DNA from 4 places in the Mizugakiibacter sp. genome. Region 2 is predicted to be linked to each of the others. Evidence: predicted binding sites of a transcription regulator. Region 2 holds the regulator's gene; each other region holds the start of a gene.
What was found. Region 2 encodes FliA, which starts transcription of late flagellar genes. Its sites were predicted from a motif close to TAAAGTTTNNCNNNCNNNGGCCGATAA; they were not measured.
Positions count from the first base shown of each region.

Region 1: a site for FliA is predicted at 3,618-3,644, ahead of ABFC67_RS12965 (chemotaxis protein). Genes of this name have one in related genera too.
Region 3: a site for FliA is predicted at 1,832-1,858, ahead of ABFC67_RS11490 (chemotaxis protein CheW). Genes of this name have one in related genera too.
Region 4: a site for FliA is predicted at 4,887-4,913, ahead of ABFC67_RS11540 (methyl-accepting chemotaxis protein). Genes of this name have one in related genera too.

Region 1 is NZ_JBDKSX010000121.1:12,939-20,156, reverse strand. Features, by position in the region: gene ABFC67_RS12990 (flagellar regulator YcgR PilZN domain-containing protein) at 1-478, opposite strand, end outside; gene flgN (flagellar export chaperone FlgN) at 509-985, opposite strand; gene flgM (flagellar biosynthesis anti-sigma factor FlgM) at 987-1,298, opposite strand; gene flgA (flagellar basal body P-ring formation chaperone FlgA) at 1,384-2,088, opposite strand; gene ABFC67_RS12970 (methyl-accepting chemotaxis protein) at 2,085-3,422, opposite strand; gene ABFC67_RS12965 (chemotaxis protein) at 3,673-4,608, shown strand; gene flgB (flagellar basal body rod protein FlgB) at 4,807-5,217, shown strand; gene flgC (flagellar basal body rod protein FlgC) at 5,220-5,633, shown strand; gene ABFC67_RS12950 (flagellar hook assembly protein FlgD) at 5,653-6,312, shown strand; gene flgE (flagellar hook protein FlgE) at 6,331-7,218, shown strand, end outside.
Region 2 is NZ_JBDKSX010000088.1:254-4,094, forward strand. Features, by position in the region: partial or broken gene ABFC67_RS09305 (Hpt domain-containing protein) at 1-129, opposite strand, end outside; gene ABFC67_RS09310 (protein phosphatase CheZ) at 134-814, opposite strand; gene cheY (chemotaxis response regulator CheY) at 826-1,218, opposite strand; gene ABFC67_RS09320 (RNA polymerase sigma factor FliA) at 1,350-2,081, opposite strand; gene ABFC67_RS09325 (MinD/ParA family protein) at 2,084-2,941, opposite strand; partial or broken gene flhF (flagellar biosynthesis protein FlhF) at 3,030-3,841, opposite strand, start outside.
Region 3 is NZ_JBDKSX010000107.1:121-3,124, reverse strand. Features, by position in the region: partial or broken gene ABFC67_RS11495 (methyl-accepting chemotaxis protein) at 1-1,122, opposite strand, end outside; gene ABFC67_RS11490 (chemotaxis protein CheW) at 1,274-1,780, opposite strand; partial or broken gene ABFC67_RS11485 (chemotaxis protein CheA) at 1,917-3,004, opposite strand, start outside.
Region 4 is NZ_JBDKSX010000108.1:6,173-13,390, reverse strand. Features, by position in the region: gene ABFC67_RS11560 (methyl-accepting chemotaxis protein) at 1-411, opposite strand, end outside; gene ABFC67_RS11555 (chemotaxis protein CheA) at 449-2,665, opposite strand; gene ABFC67_RS11550 (STAS domain-containing protein) at 2,667-2,942, opposite strand; gene ABFC67_RS11545 (response regulator) at 3,046-3,414, opposite strand; gene ABFC67_RS11540 (methyl-accepting chemotaxis protein) at 3,430-4,632, opposite strand; gene ABFC67_RS11535 (peptidase S10) at 5,285-6,775, shown strand; gene ABFC67_RS11530 (YkgJ family cysteine cluster protein) at 6,983-7,218, opposite strand, start outside.

The sequences.
Region 1 (7,218 bases), on a different contig from region 2:
CGCCGGGCGTGGGCGCGTCGGCGGCGCGCATGCGCAGCGCGACGCCTTCGGTCGAGATGTCGACCAGGCTGGCGGCACGCTGCGCCGCCGCTTCGTCGGCGTGCAGTTGCGCGCCGATCACGTAGGCGGCGGGCACGCGCGTGCGGTAGGCGCGGCGGCGCTGGCGATAGTCGAGTTCGCGCGGCAGCGCGAGGCGGTATGCGGCGGCGGCGGCATCGACCGCGTCGATGCGGGTGCGGAAGCGCAGCTCGATGCCGCCCAATCGGGTCGCCACGTGCAGCGCCAGGCCCGGCACCGCGCGCCGGTGGCCGGCGGCGGGGTACAGCGCGTCGGCGATCAGTTGCCCGCGCTCGCGGTCGAGGCCCAGCAGCAGGCTGCCGTAGGGCGCGCCGGCTTCCGGAAGGAACACCGACAACGGCGTGCGTTCGGCGATGAGCCTCATGAGCAGCGCCTGGATCTCGTGGCCGGCGGTAATCACGTTCGGCGGCGTCCGTACGGCCCGGCCGCGTCAGGCCTTGGCGATGGAGTGCGGCCTCCGCGCGACGGCGCCGGCGCCGCGCGGGCCGTACAGGCCGGCGTCGGCGGATTCGCCGGTCAGCAGGTGCAGCGCCTGGCGCACCTGGCGCAGCTTGACGTCCACCACCGCGCCGTTGTTCTGGTTCAGCTCGCGGCAGCGCGCCAGCAGCGCCAGCGCCTGCTGCCAGCGCGCCAGCGTGGCCGGATCGCGGGCCAGCCCGCTCTGCATCGCGGCCAGGCCGAAGCCGCCGCTGATCTGCGCGGCGAGGTGCACGCGTTCGGCCTCGAGCATTTCGAGCTGGCGCACGTGGGCGTCCTTGGCCGCGCCGGCCGCGTCCAGCGCGGCGTCGTCGCCGGCGAGCAACGCGTCGCGCTCGCACTCGAGCTCGGCGAGCAGCCGCTCGGCGGTGCTGGCGATCTCGCCGACCACCAGCGCAAGCGTGCGCGTCAGCTCGTCGGACAGGTCCATCTCAGGACTTCCCGCCGATCTGGCGCTCCAGCGCCAGCAGCTTGTCGGCGATGCGGCTCGAATCGGCCTGGTAGCCGCCGTCGGCCAGCGCCTGGCGCAGGCGTTCGACGCGTGCGGCGTCCACCGGCGCGGCATCCGCGCGGGGCCGTTCGGCCTGGTGCAGGGCGCGCGCCGAGTCGGTCAACTGCACGCTGTCGGCGCCGGGCCGGGCGGCGTCCGTGCCGGCGGCGGAACCCGCGGCGGCGTTGCCGCCGAGGCGGCCGTCGCGCGGCTGCGGCTGCAGGGGCAGCCGTGGGGCAATCTTGTTGTCCATGCGAATGGGCCTTCCGCCAGTTTCAACCTGTTGCACGATGTATCGGCCTGCCGCGGGAAAACTTTAGGGCCCGCCGCACGCCCCCTCAGGGCAGCGCCGCGACCGTGCCGGCCGCCTGCACCACGCCCTGCACGATGCGTCCGGAGCCGGCGTTGCGCACGCGCACCTGCGCGCCTTCGCCGCCGTTCTCCAGCGCGGTTCCGCTGCTGCGCACCGCCAGCGCGCCGGCGCCGGCCAGCAGGGTGACCTGGTCGCCGCGACGCACCAGCGTCGGCGCGGCCAGCGCGGCCGGGCTCAGCACCGCCCCGGCGCGCAGCGGCCGCAGCAATTGACGTCCGGCCAGCGCGGCCGGATCGGTAAGGTAGCCGTAGCCGAGCTGCGCGACGTCGCGCTGTTCGGCGCGCACGTCCGCGGCGGCGACGGTTTCGCCGCGCGCCAGCGCGCGCGCGCCGACCAGCACTTCGCGATAGACGTGCACCTCGACCGGCACGAACAGCCGCCATGCGCGCGGTCCCGGGCAGCGCACCGCGACGCTGGCGCGCGTGCCGGCGATGCGGTCGCCCGGCAGCTCGGCCTGCAGCGGCGCGGCGCAGGCGGCCAGGCGCAGGCGCGCGTCCAGCGCGGCGGCGCGCACGACGACGCGGCCGCCGGCGGGCGCGACATGCGCGCGCACGTAGGCTTCCGCCGCGCGCTGCAGGCTGTCCAGCGGCTGGATGCCGTCGGCGGCCTGCGCCGCGACGGCGCCCGCCGCGAGCGGCAGCGCCAGCGCGAGGCGGCCGCACAGGTTCACGCCGCCGCTCCCGCGGCCAGCGTGGCCAGGCTCTGGCTGATGCGTTCGAGGTCGCCGTCGAGTTCGTGCAGCGCGCCGCGCGCCTCGCCGGCGCGGCCGTCGGCGATCAGGCCGGCCAGCTCCGCGCTGCGCGTGGCGTAGCGGCGGCCGGCGTCGGCCAGCGTTTCCAGCGCGGGATGCGGCCCGCGCGCGCGCGCCAGCCGCTCGATCCAGCGCGCGATCTGCTGGCCGGGCTGGTCGGTTTCCAGCCAGCGCAGATCGAGCGTGTCGGGGTCCTGCGCGGCCAGCTCCAGCGCATAGCGCAGGCCCTGGCTGGCTTCGCGGATCGCGTGGCTGACGGTGGCGGCGTCGGCGGCGCCGTCCGCGCCGAGCCGCGCGACGTTGAGACGGTGCGCCAGCAGCGCGCTGCGGATCAGCGCCTCGGCCTGGCGGCGCGCCTCGTCGAGCCGGCGCGCCAGCGCGCCCAGGGATTCCGCCGCGCCCTCGGCATGCCGGCGCACGCCGTCCGCGGCATCGGCGGCGGCGGCCATCCGCGCCGCGCCGTCGGCGGACGCGGCGCCGGCCTCGGTCAGCGCGGCGGCGGCTTCGGCGGCGGTCGCGCCGGCCTGGTCGAGCCGGCGCAGGCCGTCGTCGACGGCCTGGTCGAGCTGGCCGGAGAATTCGCTCATGGTGGTGGTGACCGCCTCGATCTCGGCAGTCGCCTGCGCGGTCTTCTCGGCGAGTTGCTTGACCTCGTCGGCGACCACGGCGAAGCCGCGCCCGGCGTCGCCGGCGCGCGCCGCCTCGATCGCCGCGTTCAGCGCGACCAGGTTGGTCTGGTGCGCGATCTCCTGCACGCTGGCGGTGAGCCGGCGGATCTCGCCGGAGAAATCGGCGAACTGCGCGTGCGCCTGGCTCATGCCGGACAGCGCGCTGCGCAGCAGGCGATGCTGGCCGTCCAGGCCGGACACCGCTTCGGCGCCGCGCGCGATGCCGGTGCGCACGCGCGCGCCGGCGGCGTCGGCCTCGCGCGCACCGGCGGCGATGCCGGCGGCGGCGGCCGTCAAATTGCCGACGCCCTGGCGGCAGCCGTCGAAGCCCGCGCCCAGTTCGCCCAGCTCGCGCGCCAGCACGCGCGCGCCGTTCAGCGCGATGCCCTGTTGTTCCAGCGCACGCGCGCCATGCAGCACGGCCGTGCCCGCCTGCGGCGCGCCTTCCGCCAGCGCGGCCAGCGCCGGCGCCAGCGCGCGCGCGGCGGCCGGATGGCGTCGCGTCAGCGCGGCGAGGCGCTCGCGATCGCCGGCGGCGGCAGCGGCGGCGAGGGCGTGGACGTGCTGGCTGAACAGGAGGGTCATCGGTGCGCTCGTGATGGCAGGGGGTTCGGCATACAGATCGCGCCGAAGCGTCGAAACTTGAGGAAGCAAGACGTGTGCCATTGGGGATGGAGTGGGGAGCGGGGGTGGAGAATGGAAACGGCGCGTCGCAAATCGATGGCATGCGTGGCGAAGGACGCGACGGGCGCATCTGCGTTGTCCCACGCCGGCCTCCCTCAAGCTCCCGCCCCGCCGCGCCGATAACCGTGCATCCGCCACGGAACGCATGCGAATGGCCACTGCCCTGCTGGACAGCGTCGACCGCTTCACCCGCCTCGCCGGGCACAACCGCACGGCGATGCTGCTGTTCCGCCTCGACGGCGGCTCGCGCTTCGCGATCAACGTGTTCAAGGTGCGCGAGGTGTTGCGCTGCCCGCCGCTGGCACGCCTGCCGACCATGCACGAGCTGGTCGCCGGCGCGGTCGACTACCGCGGGCGCACGCTGCCGGTGATCGACCTGATCCGCGCGATGAACTATCCGCCGCTGCAGGATCCGGCCGAGGCGCACCTGATCGTCAGCGAGTTCAGCCGCTCGGTGCAGGCGTTCCTGGTACGCGACGTCGAGCGCATCGTGCACTGCGACGGCGCCGACATGGAGACGCCGGGCCACGGCCTCGGCTACGGCGCGCGGGTCAGCGCGGTGACGCGCATCGACGGTGCACTGGTGGCGGTGGTCGACGTCGAGCAGATCCTCGCCGAGGTCAACGGCGCGCAGGCCGAGGTGTCGTCGCGGTTGCGCAACGCCGCGCAGCGCGCCGAGGCGCAGCCGCGGCGCGTGCTGGTGGCCGACGACTCCGCGGTCGCGCGCCGCCAGTTGGTCGAGGTGCTGAAGCAGATGGAGATCGAGTGCGTGGTCGCGCACGACGGCCGCGAGGCGCTGGCGATGCTGCGCGAGCAGGCCGCGCTTGCGCCCGAGGAACGCGTCGCGCTGGTGATTTCCGACATCGAGATGCCGGCGCTGGACGGCTACGCGCTGACCCGCGCGATCCGCGAGGACGCCGCGCTGGCGCCGCTGAAGGTGGTGCTGCACTCCTCGCTGAGCGGCGGCTTCAACGAGGCGATGGTGCGCGACGTCGGCGCCGACCGCTTCGTCGCCAAGTTCCAGCCCGACCTGCTGGCCGCGAGCGTGCTGGAGCTGCTGGCGCAGGTGCGCGCGCAGCGGGGCTGATCCGCGGGTATTCGCCGGCGCGACGGTTTTCCGTCGCCGCCGCGGTCGCGGCCTGCCGCCGGCACCGGCAAGAACTTGCCGCATGTCGCGCATCGCCTTGCGCGGCGCGGCCTGCAGCCCGCGTCGCCGCTACCTGCGGACGCAGTGGCACGCTCCTTGCTGCCGGCAGCCCGTCGATCCCACGAACGGGAGCGGGCGATGAGCAACGGCAACGATCCACTATTCGGCATCCACACGCAGGCCTTGAGCCTGTGGCAGCGGCGCGCGGAAGTGCTCGCGTCGAACCTGGCCAATGCCGACACGCCGGGCTACCTCGCGCGCGACGTCGATTTCCGCAGCGCGCTGGCGGCGCAGTCCGGCGATGCGGCCGGCGACGTGCGCCTGGCGCTCACCGAACCCGGCCACCCTGCCGCGGCCGGCAGCGATCCCGCCACCGGCGCCGCGCTGAAGTACCGCGTGCCGCTGCAGCCGTCGATGGACGGCAACACCGTCGATCCGCAGATGGAGCAGGCCGCGTACGCCGAAAACAGCGTGCGCTACCAGGCCAGCCTCACCTTCATCACCGCGCAGATCCGCATGCTGCGCACCGCCATCACCGGAGGTGGCTGAGCATGTCCCTGTTCCGCATCTTCGACACCGCCGCCAGCGGCATGGCCGCGCAGTCGGTGCGCCTCAACACCACCGCGTCCAACCTGGCCAACGCCGACAGCGTCGGCTCCAGCCCGGACACGGTCTACCGCGCGCGCGAGCCGGTGTTCGCGGCGATCCAGCGCGGCCTCGGCCGCGACGCCGAGGCGAGCGGCGTGCGCGTGCTCGGCGTCACCGAGAGCCAGGCGCCGGTCGGCAGCCGCTACGAGCCGGGCAATCCGCTGGCCGACGCCGACGGCAAGGTCTACACGCCGAACGTCAACCCGGTCGACGAGCTGGTCAACATGATTTCCGCCTCGCGCGCCTACCAGAACGACGTCGAGGTGATGAACAACGCCAAGCAACTGGCGCTGAAAACCCTCGACCTCGGCAAGTGAGGAAGTCCACGTGACCGACATGAACGCGATCGGCAACTCGCTCAACACGGCGATGGCGACATCGTCCGGCTCGGGTTCGCGCGACCAGCTCGGACAGAGCGATTTCCTCAAGCTGATGATCGAGCAGTTCCGCAACCAGGATCCGACCAAGCCGATGGAGAGCGGCGAGTTCATGAGCCAGCTCGCGCAGTTCAGCACGGTATCGGGCATCCAGGGCCTGCAGACCTCGTTCAACGCGCTGGCGGCGTCGCTGCAGGCCGACCAGGCGCTGCGCGCGGCCGACCTGGTCGGGCACCGCGTGATGGTGCCCGGCAGCACCGCCAACCTCGCTGCCGGCGGCACGGTCGGCGGCGGCGTCGACGTGCAGGCCGGCGGCACGGTAGTGGTGAAGATCACCGACGCCAGCGGCCAGCTCGTGCGCAGCCTGAACCTCGGCGAGCGGCCGGCGGGCCTCGCCCAATTCGCCTGGGACGGCAAGGCCGACGATGGCACGCCGATGCCCGCCGGCAACTACGCGGTGTCGGCGCAGGTGTGGAGCGGCGGCGCGTCGCAGGCGGCCGGCACCTACGTGGTCGGCGCGGTTTCCGGGGTCAGCGTCGGCGCCACCGGCGCCGCGCCGACCCTGCAGGTGGACGGCGTCGGCGCGACCACGCTGGACCAGGTCAAACAGATCATGTGATCCCAAGGGGGAGCAGTCATGCCGTTCAACGTTTCGCTCAGCGGCCTCAATGCGGCAGCGTCCGATCTCGAGGTCACTTCCAACAACATCGCCAACGTCAACACCACCGGCTTCAAGCAGTCGCGCGCCGAATTCGCCGACCTGTTCTCGGTGTCGTCGCAGGACGTCAGCACCACCGCAATCGGCAACGGTGTGCGCGTCGCCGCGGTGTCGCAGCAGTTCGGCCAGGGCAACATCGAGTACACCAACAACAGCCTCGACCTCGCGCTCAGCGGCAAGGGCTTCTTCACCGTGCGCAGCGGCTCCGGCCTCGCCTACACGCGCGCCGGCGCGTTCAGCCCCGACCGCAACGGCTACGTGGTGAATCCGCAGGGCGAACGCCTGCAGGTGTACCCGCCGACCGCCTCCGGCGGCTTCGACATCAGCGCGCTGACCGACCTGCAGTTGATCACCTCGCAGAGCGCGCCGAAGGCCTCGACCAACGCGCAGCTGCAGCTCAACCTGCCGGCCGACGCCACGCCGCCGGTCACGGCGCCGTTCGACCCGACCGATCCGACCAGCTTCAACCAGTCCACCGCGTTCACCGTGTACGACTCGCTGGGCGCGACCCACACCGGCACGCTGTACTTCGTCAAGAACGCGGCGGTCAACACCTGGGACACGTATCTCTACCTCGACGGCAATGCCGCCGGCCCATCGCAGCAGGTGGTGTTCAGCCAGAACGGCGCGCTGCAGTCGCCGGCCGGCGGCAAGCTGGCGTTCCCGCCGCAGGTGGTGAACGCCGGCGCGCAGCCGCTGGCGCTGACCCTCGACTTCGGCAGCGCCACGCAGTACGGCAACGCCTTCTCGGTGACCGGCATCCAGCAGGACGGCTACGCCACCGGCCGCCTCAGCGGCATCGAGGTC
Region 2 (3,841 bases):
CGCGTTCAGCAGCGCCGGATCGCGCGGAGCGGCCTCCAGCGCGATCAACTGGTCGCCGAGCGCCGCGAGCAGTTCCCCGGCTTCGACCAGGAAATCGGCGAGGATGCTCGTGTCCGGCGCCTGCGCCATGGCGTCAGAAGCCGAACTCGGCCAGCAGGCGGTCGACCTGGTCCTGGGTGGAGGCGGTCGCGCCCGGCGTCGCCGCGATCGGCGGCGGCGACGTGCCGGCCAGCGCGCCGGCCAGCCGCACCAGTTCCAGCAGCACGTGCTCGGCGCGCTCCATGAACCCGCCGATCTGTTGCATGCGCTGGCCGGTCAGGTCCTGCCAGGACTGCGCCACGGTCATCTCGCGCAAACCTTCCCGGCAGGCGTCGGCGAAGATCGCCGCCTGCCGCGCCAGCGCGCCGGCGTCGTCGGCCAGCGGGTCGCCGGCCAGGCCGTCGCAGCGCATCATCAGCGTGCCCGCCGCCTCTTCCAGCCGCACCGCTTCCGGCATCAGCCGTTCGGTCACGTCGAGGCTGGCGTGCGCGGCCTGTTCGCTCATGCTCATCGCCTCGCCGAGGCGGCGCCGCGCTTCGGGCAGCGCCTGCGCGGCGAGGCCGCCCGTCTCGACGTCGCTGGCGAGATGCTTGACCGCCTCGTGCAGTTCGCGCGCGAGCTTGCCGAGCGCGTGGAACAGCGCGTGCTCGCGGCGCCGGATCAAGGCGTCCAGCGCCTGCTCGAAGCTGCCCGGGTCGCTGGCGCCGAGCAGTTCCTTCAGTTCCGCAGGCAAGGCTGCGGCCGGCAGCTGCGGCGCTCCGGTGGTGGTGTCCATGCGCATCCCCTTCAGCTCGCCGTCGCCAGTCGTTCGAAGATCTTTTCCAGCTTTTCCTTCAGCGTGACCGCGGTGAACGGCTTGACGATGTAGCCGTTCACGCCGTTCTGCGCGGCCTCGATGATCTGTTCGCGGGTGTTCTCGGCGGTCACCATCAGCACCGGCAGCGCCTTCAGCGCCGGCTCGGCGCGGATCGCCTTGAGCAGCGCGATGCCGGTCATGCCCGGCATGTTCCAGTCGGTGACCACGAAGTCGAACTGCCCGCTCTTGAGCATCGGCAGCGCGGTCGCGCCGTCGTCGGCTTCCTGGATGTTGCCGAAGCCGAGCTCCTGCAGGAGGTTCTTGATGATGCGCCGCATAGTGGAGAAGTCGTCCACCACGAGGATCTTCATGTTCCGGTCCAAGCTCGCCTCCGCTCTCGTGTCTTCGTGCTCCCTCCCCTGTCCGGCAGGAGAGGGCCGGGGAGGGGTCGCTCCTCGCGGGTGAGCTACCCCCTCCCGGCCTCCCCCGCAGGCAGGGGGAGGCGTAATCCGTGTCAGCGCCGTTCGCGCCAGTCGGCCATGCGCGCGCGCAGGCGCACCAGCGCCTGGCCGTGGATCTGGCAGACGCGCGATTCGGTCACGCCGAGCACCTCGCCGATCTCCTTCAGGTTCAGCTCCTCGTCGTAGTACAGCGACATCACCAGCTTCTCCCGCTCCGGCAAGCCGTCGATCGCCTCGGCGAGTGCCGCCTGCATGGCCCCCGCCTCCAGCGCCTGCGCCGGGCCGGCGCCGCCCTCGTCGGCGACGTCGATCCCGCTGCCATCCTCGTCGCCGCTGCCGGACAGGCTGAGCAGGCGGCAACTGGCGGCGTCGCGCAGCACCTGGTGGTACTCGTCCAGCGTGATGCCGAGCCGGCGCGCCACTTCCGTTTCGTCGGCGTCGCGCCCGGTCTCGCCTTCCAGCTGGCGTACCGCCTCCGCCACTTCGCGCGCCTTGCGGTGCACGGAGCGCGGCGTCCAGTCGGTCTTGCGCAACTCGTCGAGCATCGCCCCGCGGATGCGTATCCCCGCGTAGGTCTCGAAGTTCGCCGAACGCGACGGCGCATAGTTCCGCGCCGCCTCGAGCAGGCCGATCATGCCCGCCTGGATCAGGTCGCCGACCTCCACGCTGGGCGGCAGCCGCCCCATCAGGTGGTAGGCGATGCGCCTGACCAGCGGCGCATGTTTTCGCACCAGCTCGTCGGCCGAGATGCGCTGGACCTCCAGGTATTCCGCGCTGGCGTTCATCGTCATGCCCCCAGCGCTGCCGGCACGCCGGCCAGGCGCTCCACGAAGAACTCCAGGTGGCCGCGGCTTCCCGCCGCCACGTCCCACTTATCGGCCGCCATCGCCAGATTCTTGAGCGCCACCGCGGCGCGGCTGCCGGGGAAGGCGTCGACCACCGCGCGCTGGCGGCGGATCGCGCGGCGCAGGTGGTCGTCGTCGGGCACCGCGCCGACGTAGTCCAGCGCCACCTGCAGGAAGCGGTCGGTGACGCGCAGGATCTTTTCGTGCAGTTGGCGGCCGTGCGCGGCGTCGCGCACCATGTTGGCGACCACGCGGAAGCGCTCGACGCCGAAGTCGCGGCTGAGCACCTTGATCAGCGCGTAGGCGTCGGTGATCGAGGCCGGCTCGTCGCACACCACCACCACCACTTCCTGCGCGGCGCGGCTGAACAGGGTCACGCTCTCGGCGATGCCGGCGGCGGTGTCCACCACCATCACGTCCAGCGGCCGCGCGTAGTCGGCGAAGGCGCGGATCAGCCCGGCGTGCTCGGCGGTGCCGAGCTCGGCCATGCGCCGCGTGCCGGAGGTCGCCGGGATCACCTTCAGCCCGTGCGGCGCGTCCAGCACCAGGTCCTCGATGCCGCAGTCGCCGGCCAGCAGGTGGCTCAGGTTGCGGCCCGGCTGCAGGCCCAGCATCACGTCGACGTTGGCGAGGCCGAGGTCGGCGTCCAGCAGCAGCGTCTCGCGGCCCGCCATCGCCAGCGTCATCGCCAGGTTCACCGACACGCTGGTCTTGCCGACCCCGCCCTTGCCGCTGGTGACCGCGATCACCTTGACCGGCCGGCGCTGCGCCAGCCGCGCCAGCCCGACGGCCTGATTCATCAGCTTCCCTGACATGGAACCCTCGTGGTACGAGCCGGCGCCGTGGGGCGTTGCGGCGAATGCGGATGCGGCGTGCATGCGGCGCTCCTTACGCGAACGCGACGGCGACGCGGCCGAAGCGCTCGGCCATGACGAGATCGTCGAGCTGCGCCGCCGGCGCGTGCGCCTTGACCGCGCGGCACACCAGGCGGTGCGCGTCGGCGCGCGCGATGTCCTCGGGCACGCGCTGGCCGTCGGTGGTGTAGTCGATGGCGAGGCGGTGGCGGATCACCGCCGACAGCGCGCCGCCCAGCGCCGGCGCCTCGTCGAGCTTGGTCAGGATGCAGCCGGCCGGCGCGAACGGCGCGTAGGCGCGCACGGCCTCGTCCAGCGCCGCCGCCTGCGCGTTCGCGGCCAGCACCAGCGTGTTGCGCACCGGCACGCGCGTCTCGCGCAGGCCCTGCATCAGCGCGGCGACGCGCGCGTCGCGGCAGGCCATGCCCGGGGTGTCGATCAGCACCAGGCGCTGGTCGGCGAGGCGCTCCATCAGCGCGCGCAGCGCGGCCGGCTCGCCGGCGCTGTACACCGGCACGCCGAGCAGGCGCCCGTAGTGGAACAACTGCTCCTCGGCGCCGATGCGGAAATCGTCGGTGGTGACCAGCGCCACGCCCTTCAGTCCGTGGCGCATCACGTAGCGCGCCGCCAGCTTGGCCAGCGTGGTGGTCTTGCCGACGCCGGTGGCGCCGAGCAGCGCGATCGCGCCGCCGTCGTCGAGGAAGTCGTGCGCGTTGACCGGCACCCTGCGCGACAGCAGGCCGAGCGGCAGGTAGCGCGCCTGCTCCGGCGACATCTGCTCGGGCAGCTCGCCGACGATGCTGCCGGCGACGTCGGCGTCGATGCCGAGCCGCGACAGCTCGCGCA
Region 3 (3,004 bases), on a different contig from region 2:
CTGGAACGCGATCTCGTCGATCAGGCCGACGATGTCGGCGATCTTCTTGCTCGATTCGTTGATCGCGCCCATCGCCTGCACCGCCTTGGCGACCACCTCGCCGCCGCGTTCGGCCTGCTCGCGCGCGCCGCGCGCCAACTGGTTGGCCTGCGAGGCGTTCTCCGCGTTCTGCCGCACCGTCGCGGTCATCTCCTCCATCGACGAGGCGGTTTCCTCCAGCGAGCTGGCCTGCTCCTGCGTGCGCTGCGACAAGTCGTCGTTGCCCTGCGCGATCTGCTTCGCCGCCGTCGATACCGACTCCGAGCCGCTGCGCACGTCGGTGACGATCTCGGTCAGGCGCATGTCCATGTCGTGCAACGCGGCGCGCAGTTGCCCGAGCTCGTCGTGCGAGACGATCTTGATGGCGTTGTGGAGGCGGCCGTCGGCGATGGCCTTGGCGATCGAGGTCGCCTCGACCAGGCGCGTGGTCACCGAGCGGATGAACAGGCCGTCGAAGATCAGCGACAGCAGCAGGCCGGCCAGGATCACCACGATGGTGGTGTTGCGCGCCGACGCGCTCTGCGCGGCCGCGGCGCCGAACTTGGCCTCGCCGTCCTTGACGTGCAGGTCGAGCAGGGTGGAGACGTCGGCCTGCACCGGCGCGAACGCCGGCATCACCTTCATCTGGATCATTGCCTGGGCGCGGTCGAAGTCGCCCTCCTTCAGCGAGGCGGCCGCGTCGTCCATGCCGGCGAGCAGCATCTCGCGGTCCTGCTCGAACAGCTTGGCCTGCTTGCGCTGCGCCTCGGTGAGCGCGGATTTCTGGTACTGCGCCCACAACTGCTTGATCTCGGCCTCGCGGCTTTCGATCAGCGGCAGGCTGGCCTCGACCTGCGACGCCTGGTGCGCCTGCACGGCGCGCTGCAGCTCGGTCCAGTTGGCGTTGATGTCGTTGAGGATGCGCCCGACCAGCGTGGCCGGCACCAGCGCGTCGCGGTAGAGGTTGCCGGTCGCGTCGCTGGCGCGCTGCATGCCGAGCACGCCGGCGCCGCCGACCAGCGCCAGGAAGAAGAGCACCAAAGCCAGGCGCACCAGCATGCGCAGCTTCAGCGTGTAGTTGAAGTGGAACCGCGGAAGTTTCATGGTGGGATCCCGATCGTGGTGCGGCAAAGGCCGGCGTTGCAGTCACTGCATCGGCAGCGGGCGCGCAAGCTTGAGCGGGTCCGCGCCGAGGCGGCGCACGTCCGCGCCCCGGCCGGCGACCGCGGCCGGTCCGGTGCGCCTGCCTCCGCAGTCAGGCCGCCTCGGGCTCGGCGGCGGCCTTGACCATCGCCCAGTCGTCGTGGCCGAGCAGGCGCTCGACGTCGAGCAGCATGACCATGCGCTCGCCGACCGCGACCAGGCCCTTGAGGTATTCGGTGTCGACCGCGGCGCCGAAGTCGGGCACCGGCTTGATCTCGTCGACGCGCACGTCGAGCACGTCGGACACCGCGTCCACCACCATGCCGAAGTGGCGGCCGTTCAGCGCCACCACGATGGTCACCGTGGTGGCGGTGTATTCCTCGCGCGGCAGGCCGAAGCGCAGGCGCAGGTCCATGATCGGCACGATCGCGCCGCGCAGGTTGAGCACGCCGAGGATGAAGTCCGGCGCCTGCGGCACGCGCGTGACCCTGGACCAGCCGCGGATCTCGCGCACCGCCAGGATGTCGACGCCGTACTCCTCGCCCGCCAGGTTGAACGTGAGGGACTGTGCGCCGGCCTGCCCGAACTGGGCGCCGTCGCGTGTGGAGATCTCGCTCATGCTGCGCACCTTCGTCGTCCGTGCCCGCTGCGGCGGGCGCTCCTGCCCGTGGAATCGGCCGGCGCCGGCAAAGCTTGAGCCCCGCCGGCCGGCCGATCGGAAGGCCCCGCCGGACGCGGTGGGCGCAGCGTGCGGGTCAGGCGGCGACGCGCGTCTTGCAGTGCGCGAGGCGCACCAGGCCGGGCACGTCGGCGATCAGCGCGACCGAGCCGTCGCCGGTGACGGTCGCGCCGGAGATGCCGCCGACGCGGCGGTAGTGCGCTTCCAGCGACTTGATCACCGCCTGCTGCTGGCCGAGCAGCGCGTCGACCAGCAGGCCGACGCGGCGGCCCTCGCCCTCGACCACCACGACGATGCCGCGCGTGGCGTCGGTGATCGCGTCGCGGCAGCCGAACAGCGCGTGCAGGCGCACGATCGGCAGGTAGCCTTCGCGGAAGCGGAACACCTCGCCCTCGCTGCCGATGCGGTTGATCTGCTCGCGCTTCAACTGCATCGATTCGATGATCGACACCAGCGGGATGATGTAGCGCTCGTCGCCGACCTGCGCGGTCAGGCCGTCGATGATGGCGAGCGTCAGCGGCAGCACGATGGTGAAGGTGGAGCCGCGCCCCGGCCGGCTGGCGACCGTGACCGCGCCGCCGAGGTCGTTGACGTTGCGCCTGACTACGTCCATGCCGACGCCGCGGCCGGACAGGTCGGTGGTGGTGGCGGCGGTGGAGAAGCCCGGCTGGAAGATCAGCTCGGCGACCGCGGCGTCGTCCGGCTGGTCGGCGGCGCCGATCAGGCCGCGCTCACGCGCCTTGCGCACGATCGCTTCGCGGTCCAGACCGGCGCCGTCGTCGCTGACCTCGACGACGATGTTGCCGCCGAGGTGGTAGGCGTTCAGGCGCAGCGTGCCCGTGTCCGGCTTGCCGGCGGCGCGGCGCCGCTCGGGCGGCTCGAGGCCGTGGTCGATCGCGTTGCGCACCAGGTGCACCAGCGGATCGCCGATCTTCTCCAGCACCGTCTTGTCCAGCTCGGTCTGCTCGCCGTGCAGTTCCAGGTGCACCTGCTTGCCGAGCTTGCGCTCGAGGTCGTGCACCAGCCGCGGGAAGCGGTTGAACACCGTGCTGATCGGCAGCATGCGGATGCGCATCACGCTCTCCTGCAGCTCGCGCGTGTTGCGTTCGAGCTGCGCCAGGCCGGCGCGCAGCGTGTCCAGCATCGACGGCTCGAAGTGCTCGC
Region 4 (7,218 bases), on a different contig from region 2:
GTCCTGGATGAATTTCAAGGTGCGCGCCCGTCCCTCGGCATATCGGGCGCGACTCGCCTTGATGTTCTTGAGGATGGCGATGCCTTTTTCCTGGGTGATGACCTTGTCCAGCTTTTCCATGTTGTCGTCGAGCAATTTGCGCTCCTGCTCGATCTTGTCCGCTTCTTCCTTGGCTCGTGTGGGATCGCTGGTGAGGATGATGTTGCGGATGGCCGTGGCGATGGTGCCGACGCTGTTGTTCATCTCGTTGACGATGGCCACCTTGGCATAGCGGTCGTGCACGATGATGCCCATGCTGTCGCTGAGGTTGCTCAGCCGGCTGATGCCGAGATAGGCGATACCCATCAGCAGGATGACCACCAGGCCGAAGCCGAGGCCGAGCCGCATGCCGATTTTCATGTTCTTGAACATGGTTCGTTTCCCCTGAAAGAAGAATGGATGTTCTGGTTCAGCAGGCCGATGCCGCGACGGCCGCCTGCTTCGAAGAAACCTGGGGCGCACCCTGCTGGATGGCCTGCTGCACCAGCGACGGCACGTCCAGGATCAGGGCCACGTCGCCGCTGCCGAGGATGGTGGAACCGCTGATGCACCTGACCTGGCCGAACAGCTTGCCCATCGGCTTGATCACGGTCTGGAATTCCCCCACCAGCGTGTCGACCACCAGCCCGGCCTTCTGCCCGGCGTACTTCAGCACCACGATGTTTTCGCGCCGCGCCGGCTTGCCTTCGACCTTGAACAGGTCGCGCAGGCGGATGAACGGCAGGACCTGGCCGCGCAGGTTGGTGTAGTCGTGGCCGGGTTCGGCGGACAGCTCGACGCACTCCTCGATCATGTCGAGCGGGACGACGAAGGCGGTCTTGCCGATCTCGACCTGGAAGCCGTCGATGATGGCGAGCGTGAGCGGGAGGCGCACCGTGACCGTGGTGCCCACGCCTTCCTCGCTGGCGATGCTCACGCTGCCGCGCAACGCGGCGATGTTGCGCTTCACCACGTCCATGCCGACGCCGCGCCCGGACAGGCTGGTGACTGCCTCGGCGGTGGAGAAGCCCGGCTCGAACACGAGATCGAGGATTTCGCCGTCGGCGAGGCTGCGGCCCGGTTCCACCAGGCCGCGTTCGATGGCCTTGGCGAGAATCCTGTCGCGCTTCAGGCCGCCGCCGTCGTCGCTCACTTCGATGACGATGGAGCCGGAGTCGTGGTAGGCGTTGAGCCTGACCGTGCCTTGCGCCGGCTTGCCGCTTGCCGCGCGCTGCTCCGCCGGCTCGATGCCGTGGTCGATGGCGTTCCTGACCAGGTGCGTGATCGGGTCGGCGATCTTCTCCACCACGGTCTTGTCGAGTTCGGTGTCCTCGCCGCTGACCGCGAGCCGGATGTCCTTGCCGATTTCCCGGGCGGCGTCGTGCACCACGCGCTGGAAGCGGCTGAAGGTCGCGCCGATGCGGACCATGCGCAGTTGCAGCGCGCTGTCGCGCACCGATTCGACCAGGCTGGACAGCGTGGATGCGCGTTCCTGCAGTTCGACGTTGTGCGCGCGCTGCGCGATCAGGTTGACGCTGGCGCCGGCGATGATCAGCTCGCCGACCTGGTTGATCAGTTGGTCGAGCTTGTCGGCGTCGATGCGGATCGAGCGGCTTTCCTGCCCCTTCAGCTCGTTCACCTGCTTTTGCCGGGCCAGCGCGGCCTCGACCACGGCGGGCTGCACGGAACCCTGCTCGACCAGGATGGCGCCGATCGGCTGCCGCGGCGCTTCCGAGGGTTGCGCCGACTGCACCGTCTGCGTGTCCAGCGCGGCTTCGAGTTCGCCGGCCGTCACCGTGCCGCAGCGAACCAGCATCTCGCCCAGGCGTGCGGTTTCCTCGGGCAGTTCGCGGATCAGGCGGACGTATTCGGAAACGCGGCTGTGCGGCGGCAGGATGCGGATGCTGCAGTCGTCGCGCACGAATTCGAACACGCTTTCGATGGCGGCCTTGTCGGCGTCGCTCTCGAATGCGATCTCGAAGCCGAGGTAGCACGCTTCGGGATCCATCTCCGCGGCGTCCGGCATGGCGTCGGACAGCGTGGCGATGCCGGTGATGGCGCCGAGCCGGCCGAGGTAGCGCAGGAACGACAGCGGGTCCATGCCGTCGCGCAGAACGTTCGGGCCGAAGCGCAGCGAGATGTGCCAGCGGTCGGCGCCGGCGGGTTCGTCGTCCGCGGGATCTTCCGCCGCGGCGTCGCCTGCGGGCGCGGCGGCCGGCGCGGCTGCCGCCGGCGGATCGGCGGACTGCGGTGCGTCCAGGTACCCGCGTAGCCGCGCGACGAGCGGGGCGCCCTGTTCCGCAATGCCGCCGCCTGCGTCGGCGCCCTCGTTCGCCACCGCGTCGATCAGCATCCCCATGTGGTCGCGGCAGGACAGCAGCAGGCTGACCAGGTCGTCGACCAGAAGAATCTCGCCGTCGCGAACGCGGTCCAGCACGCTTTCCACGACGTGCGTGAAGGCGACGACGTGATCGAGCCCGAACAGGCCGGACGAACCCTTGATGGTGTGGGCGGCGCGAAAGATCGCGTTTACCTTCTCGGACTCGTCCTCCTCCTCCCGCCCCACGGCGAGCAGGGCGTTTTCCATGTCTTCGAGCTGCTCGCGGCTTTCGGCGATGAAAGTCTGCAGCGCCTGATCGAGTTCCATGTCAGTGCCTCTGCGGAGTATCGGATGAGGCAGGGGCGGAGACGCCGAAGTGTCCGTCGAGCTGGAGCAGCGCGAAGACTTCGCCCACGGCGGGGCTGTGCGCGACTATGCGGAGATCGCCTTGTCTCGCCTGCGCGGACCGTTTTGCCAGCAGCAGGAGCTGCAGGCCCGCGGTGTCGAGTTCGGTGACGGCGGACAGGTCCACCTCGATCGTCGCCGTTTTTTCCAGGGGCGCATGCAGTGTCTGCTTGAGCTCGCGCGCCCGATAGATGCTCATCTCCCCCTCGATGCACAAAGGGGGTGCGGATTTCTTCCGCTTTCGTTCCGTTGCCATGGTGTCCTCCGGTGAGTGGTGCGGCGCGGTGCGATGTGGCGTCCCGTCACGACGGGCACAGCTTCTGCACCGCGCCCAGCAGTTGTTCCGGCTTGAAGGGTTTGACGATCCAGGCCTTCGCCCCCGCGGCCTGGCCTTCCTGTTTTTTCTTGTCGGTGAATTCGGTCGTGAGCATGATGACCGGCGTGAATTTGTAGTCCGGCATCTGCTTGACGGCGCGCACGAAGCTGAGGCCATCCATGTTGGGCATGTTCACGTCGCTGATGATCAGGTGCACTTTCTGCCCGTTCAGCCGCGCCAGCGCGTCCTGGCCGTCGCAGCCTTCGATCACCGCGTAGCCGGCGCCTTTCAGCGCGATGGCGACGACCTGTCGCAGCGAGGCCGAGTCGTCGACGATCATGATGGTCCTGGACATCGCGTACTCCGCCTCCTAGAAAAATGTGATTTCGTCGCCGGCCGCGATGGTGCTGCCGGCGTCGTGGTTGCGGTGCTCTTCATGCGTTGCGTAGGAGCTTTCCAGCTCCCGTCGCAGTTCGGACCAGTCGATGGCCATCAGGCGCCCGTGCGCGCGCCAGGCGTCGCCGCTCTTCTCCAGACAGGCGGGAAAAGCCTGGATGTTGTCGCGCACGTGACTCAGGATCTGGCTGGTGCGGTCCTGGAACTGCAGCAGCACCAGCGACTCGGCCACCTCGTCCTTGATGCCGATGCCGGTACTGCGCAAGATGCTCGCCGCTTTGGACAGGCTGCCGATCACTCGCCGGAAATCGTCCAGCACGCCGCCGATGGCGGCTTCCGCGTCGGTCACCGACGCAGCATCTTCCTCGGCGAACGTTTCCGCTGCCTGGAATGCGGCATGGATGGCGTCGCTGATGGTGGCGACCTTCTTGCCGATCTGGCGGCCGGTTTCGCCGGAAAGGTTGGAGAGCTTGCGCACCTCGTCCGCCACCACGGCGAATCCGCGTCCGGCCTCGCCGGCGTGCGCTGCTTCGATCGTTGCGTTGAGCGCCAGCAGGTTGGTCTGGTGGGCAATGCTGGCGACTGCGGCGGCCATCTCCTTCAATTGATCGATGAACTGCACGAGGTTGCCGACGCCGCCCAGCAGGTCGTCGCCGCGGCTCAGCGCGGTCCGCAACGAGCGGATCACCGATTGCAGGCTCGCCTCACTCCTGGCGAACACCGCCGTCAATCCCTGTGCGCTGTCCACCGATTGTGCGGACAGGTTCGAGGCGTCGACCGCCCTGCCAAGTTTTTCGACGATGCCGGAGAAGCGACCGGTCAATTCGACGATGGCGCGCTCGCTTTCGCTGCGGCCGGTCTCGATCTGCTTTACCCAGAGCGAAGTGATTTCCTGTTCGAGCGCGCCCAGCCCGTCGATGAAGTCCTCCACTTCGCGGCGGTGCCGGTTCTCGATGCGCGCCGGCGCGCTACGCCAGGCTATCGTCGCGCCCGCTCCGGTGCCGATGGCGACCAGCGCCATCGTCGCGAGGTCGGAGAGGTCGGGGCCGTCGGCGAGCGGCAGGGCCAACGCGATCAGCGCGAGCGCATGCGGGAGGTGGCGGTTCAAGTGCGCCCGATGGAAGTCCATGAGCGCCGACCGCAGGGCTTCCAGCTTCGGTCTTGTGCGAAGGTCCATATCCCTTGCTGCGTTCTTGTTCTTTTTTGTGAGTACGGGGCCCTGTTACGTCAAGACGGCATGCGGAGGCGCTGGCGCGGGCGGACCACCTGCGGAACGTCCACGCTGGGGGGCGGGCGCGGTTTGTGCGCGCGACCTGCGGCAGGCGGCCGTCGGGTTCGATCGCGTGATGCGCCGACTCGCATGCCTGGGGCTGCGACCCATCGCATCCATGCGTCTTGACCAGAGACATTTACATCTGTGTACAAAAGTACTTAACGGCAATGTGAGCATCACCTTTAGTTTTTTTTTCGGTTGCTCGATCGATCGCCTCGCTACGCTGAGCAGGCCCTCGCCGTGCGCCTTGCGGCTGAGGTGCGAACAGACATCGCGCACTCGTGCCCACGCGCGCAGATTGCGGGTGTGCGCCATCGGAATTCGACCCGGGTTTGCCACGGCGCCGTCGGGCCCGCCTTGGATATTTCCGGGCAGACCACCGCCGCGCACGGCGGCGGCATGGCACACCGGGATGACGCGAGCGCAACCAGCGGATGCCGCGGCGCCGACCTTCCAAATGCGCCTTTCGGCACATCGCAGCCGGCACGATGGCGGCTAACCTGCGCGGGTCCGCTTCGTTGCATTCGACAAGGGGTTCCGCATGTTCCAGCGTTCCATGGCCGCCGTGCTGGCGGCGTGCCTGACTGTCGGCGCGTTCGCGCCGGCGCCGTCCTTCGCCGCCGATGCGCCGGCGAAGGACGCCAAGGCGAGTCACGCCGACGACGGCATGGACCTGCCGCCGTTCCCGGCCGACAAGTCCGTGCAGCAGAGCGTGGAGATCGGCGGCAGGACGGTGCGCTACCAGGCCACCGTCGGCTCGCTGCCGGTGCGCGACGCGAAGGGCAAGGTGATCGCCGACGTGATGTACGTCGCCTACACCGTGCCCGGTCGCGACCGCCCGGTGACGTTCGCGCTGAACGGCGGGCCGGGTGCCTCGTCGGTGTACCTGAACCTCGGCGCGCTCGGGCCGAAGCACGTGCAGTTCGGCGCCGAAGGCGACAGCCCGTCGGACCCGGCCACGCTGCGCGACAACCCCGGCACCTGGCTCGATTTCACCGATCTCGTGTTCATCGACCCGGTCGGCACCGGCTTCAGCCGCGCGCGCGTGCCGGAAGACGAGGCGAAGAAGCAGTTCTACGCCACCGATGCCGACATCCACTACCTGTCGCGCGTGGTCTACGACTGGCTGGTGAAGAACGGGCGCATGACCTCGCGCAAGTACCTGGTCGGCGAAAGCTACGGCGGCTTCCGCGGTCCGCGCATCACGCACTACCTGCAGACGCGCCTCGGCGTGGCGATGAACGGCATGGTGCTGGTCTCGCCGTACCTCGATCCGGACGCTTCCAAGGACGGCGACCTGTCGCCGCTGCCGTGGATGCTGACCCTGCCCAGCATCGCCGCCGCCAACCTCGAGCGGCAGGGCAAGCTGACCGATGCGGCGATGGCCGACGTGATCGCCTACACGCGCGGCGACTACGTCACCGACCTGCTCAAGGGGCGCTCCGATCCGCAGGCGCTGGAGCGCATCGTCAAGCGCGTCACCGAACTCTCCGGCCTCGATCCGGCCTTCGTGCGCCGCTCCGGCGGGCGACTGGAGACACAGGCCTACCTGCGCGAGGTGTACCGTGCCGAGGGCAAGCTCGGCAGCCGCTACGATTCCAACGTGACCGCGTGGGATCCGTTCCCGTTCGACCCCGAGCAGCGCACCAACGACCCGATCCTCGACGGCATCATCGCGCCGACCACCACGGCGATGGTCGACTTCATCACCCGCACCGTCGGCTGGAAGTACGACGGCCGCTACAACGCGCTCAGCTACGAGGTGAACCGCCTGTGGAACCGCGAAGGTTCAGGACGCGGTTCGGTGCAGGAGTTGCGCCAGGCGGTGGCGATCGACCCCAAGCTGCAGGTGCTGATCGTGCACGGCTGGGGCGACCTGTCGTGCCCGTTCATGGCCTCCGTGCTGATCGTCGACCAGATGCCGGTGATGGGCGACGCCAGCCGCGTGCAGGTGAAGGAATATCCCGGCGGCCACATGTTCTACAGCCGCGGCACGAGCCAGGCCGCATTGCGCCGCGACGTGATGGCGGTGTACGCGAAGCACTGAACGCTTCGCCTTATCTCGCGCTGCGCGGCGGCGCGCTTTGGCTTTGCTTTCCCTCTCCCCGCTGGGGAGAGGGAGATGATCGCGCGGCGCATGCGGCAGCGCGTGCATTGCGTTGGCGAACAGCGGCCGTCCTGCGGACGGCACCCCTCGCGCCGATCCTCTATCCGGTGGCGAGAGAGCCCATGAACGCGGCGCCGTGGGCGGCGCCTAACGCCGCGCGTCCAGCCAGGCCGCGCGTTCTTCGCGGCAGTCGGCGCCGCCCATCGCGAACTCGCGGCACACGAGCGGGCGGTCGGCGTAGATCGTGCAGCGCATCGTGTCGCGGTCGAGGGCGATGCACCAGCCGTCCTCGAGCCGGGCCATCACCTGCATGCCGTGCGCGTCGACGTCGATGTATGCATCGGGCACGGCGTCATCGGGCTGCAGCACGACCTTGAGCCGGC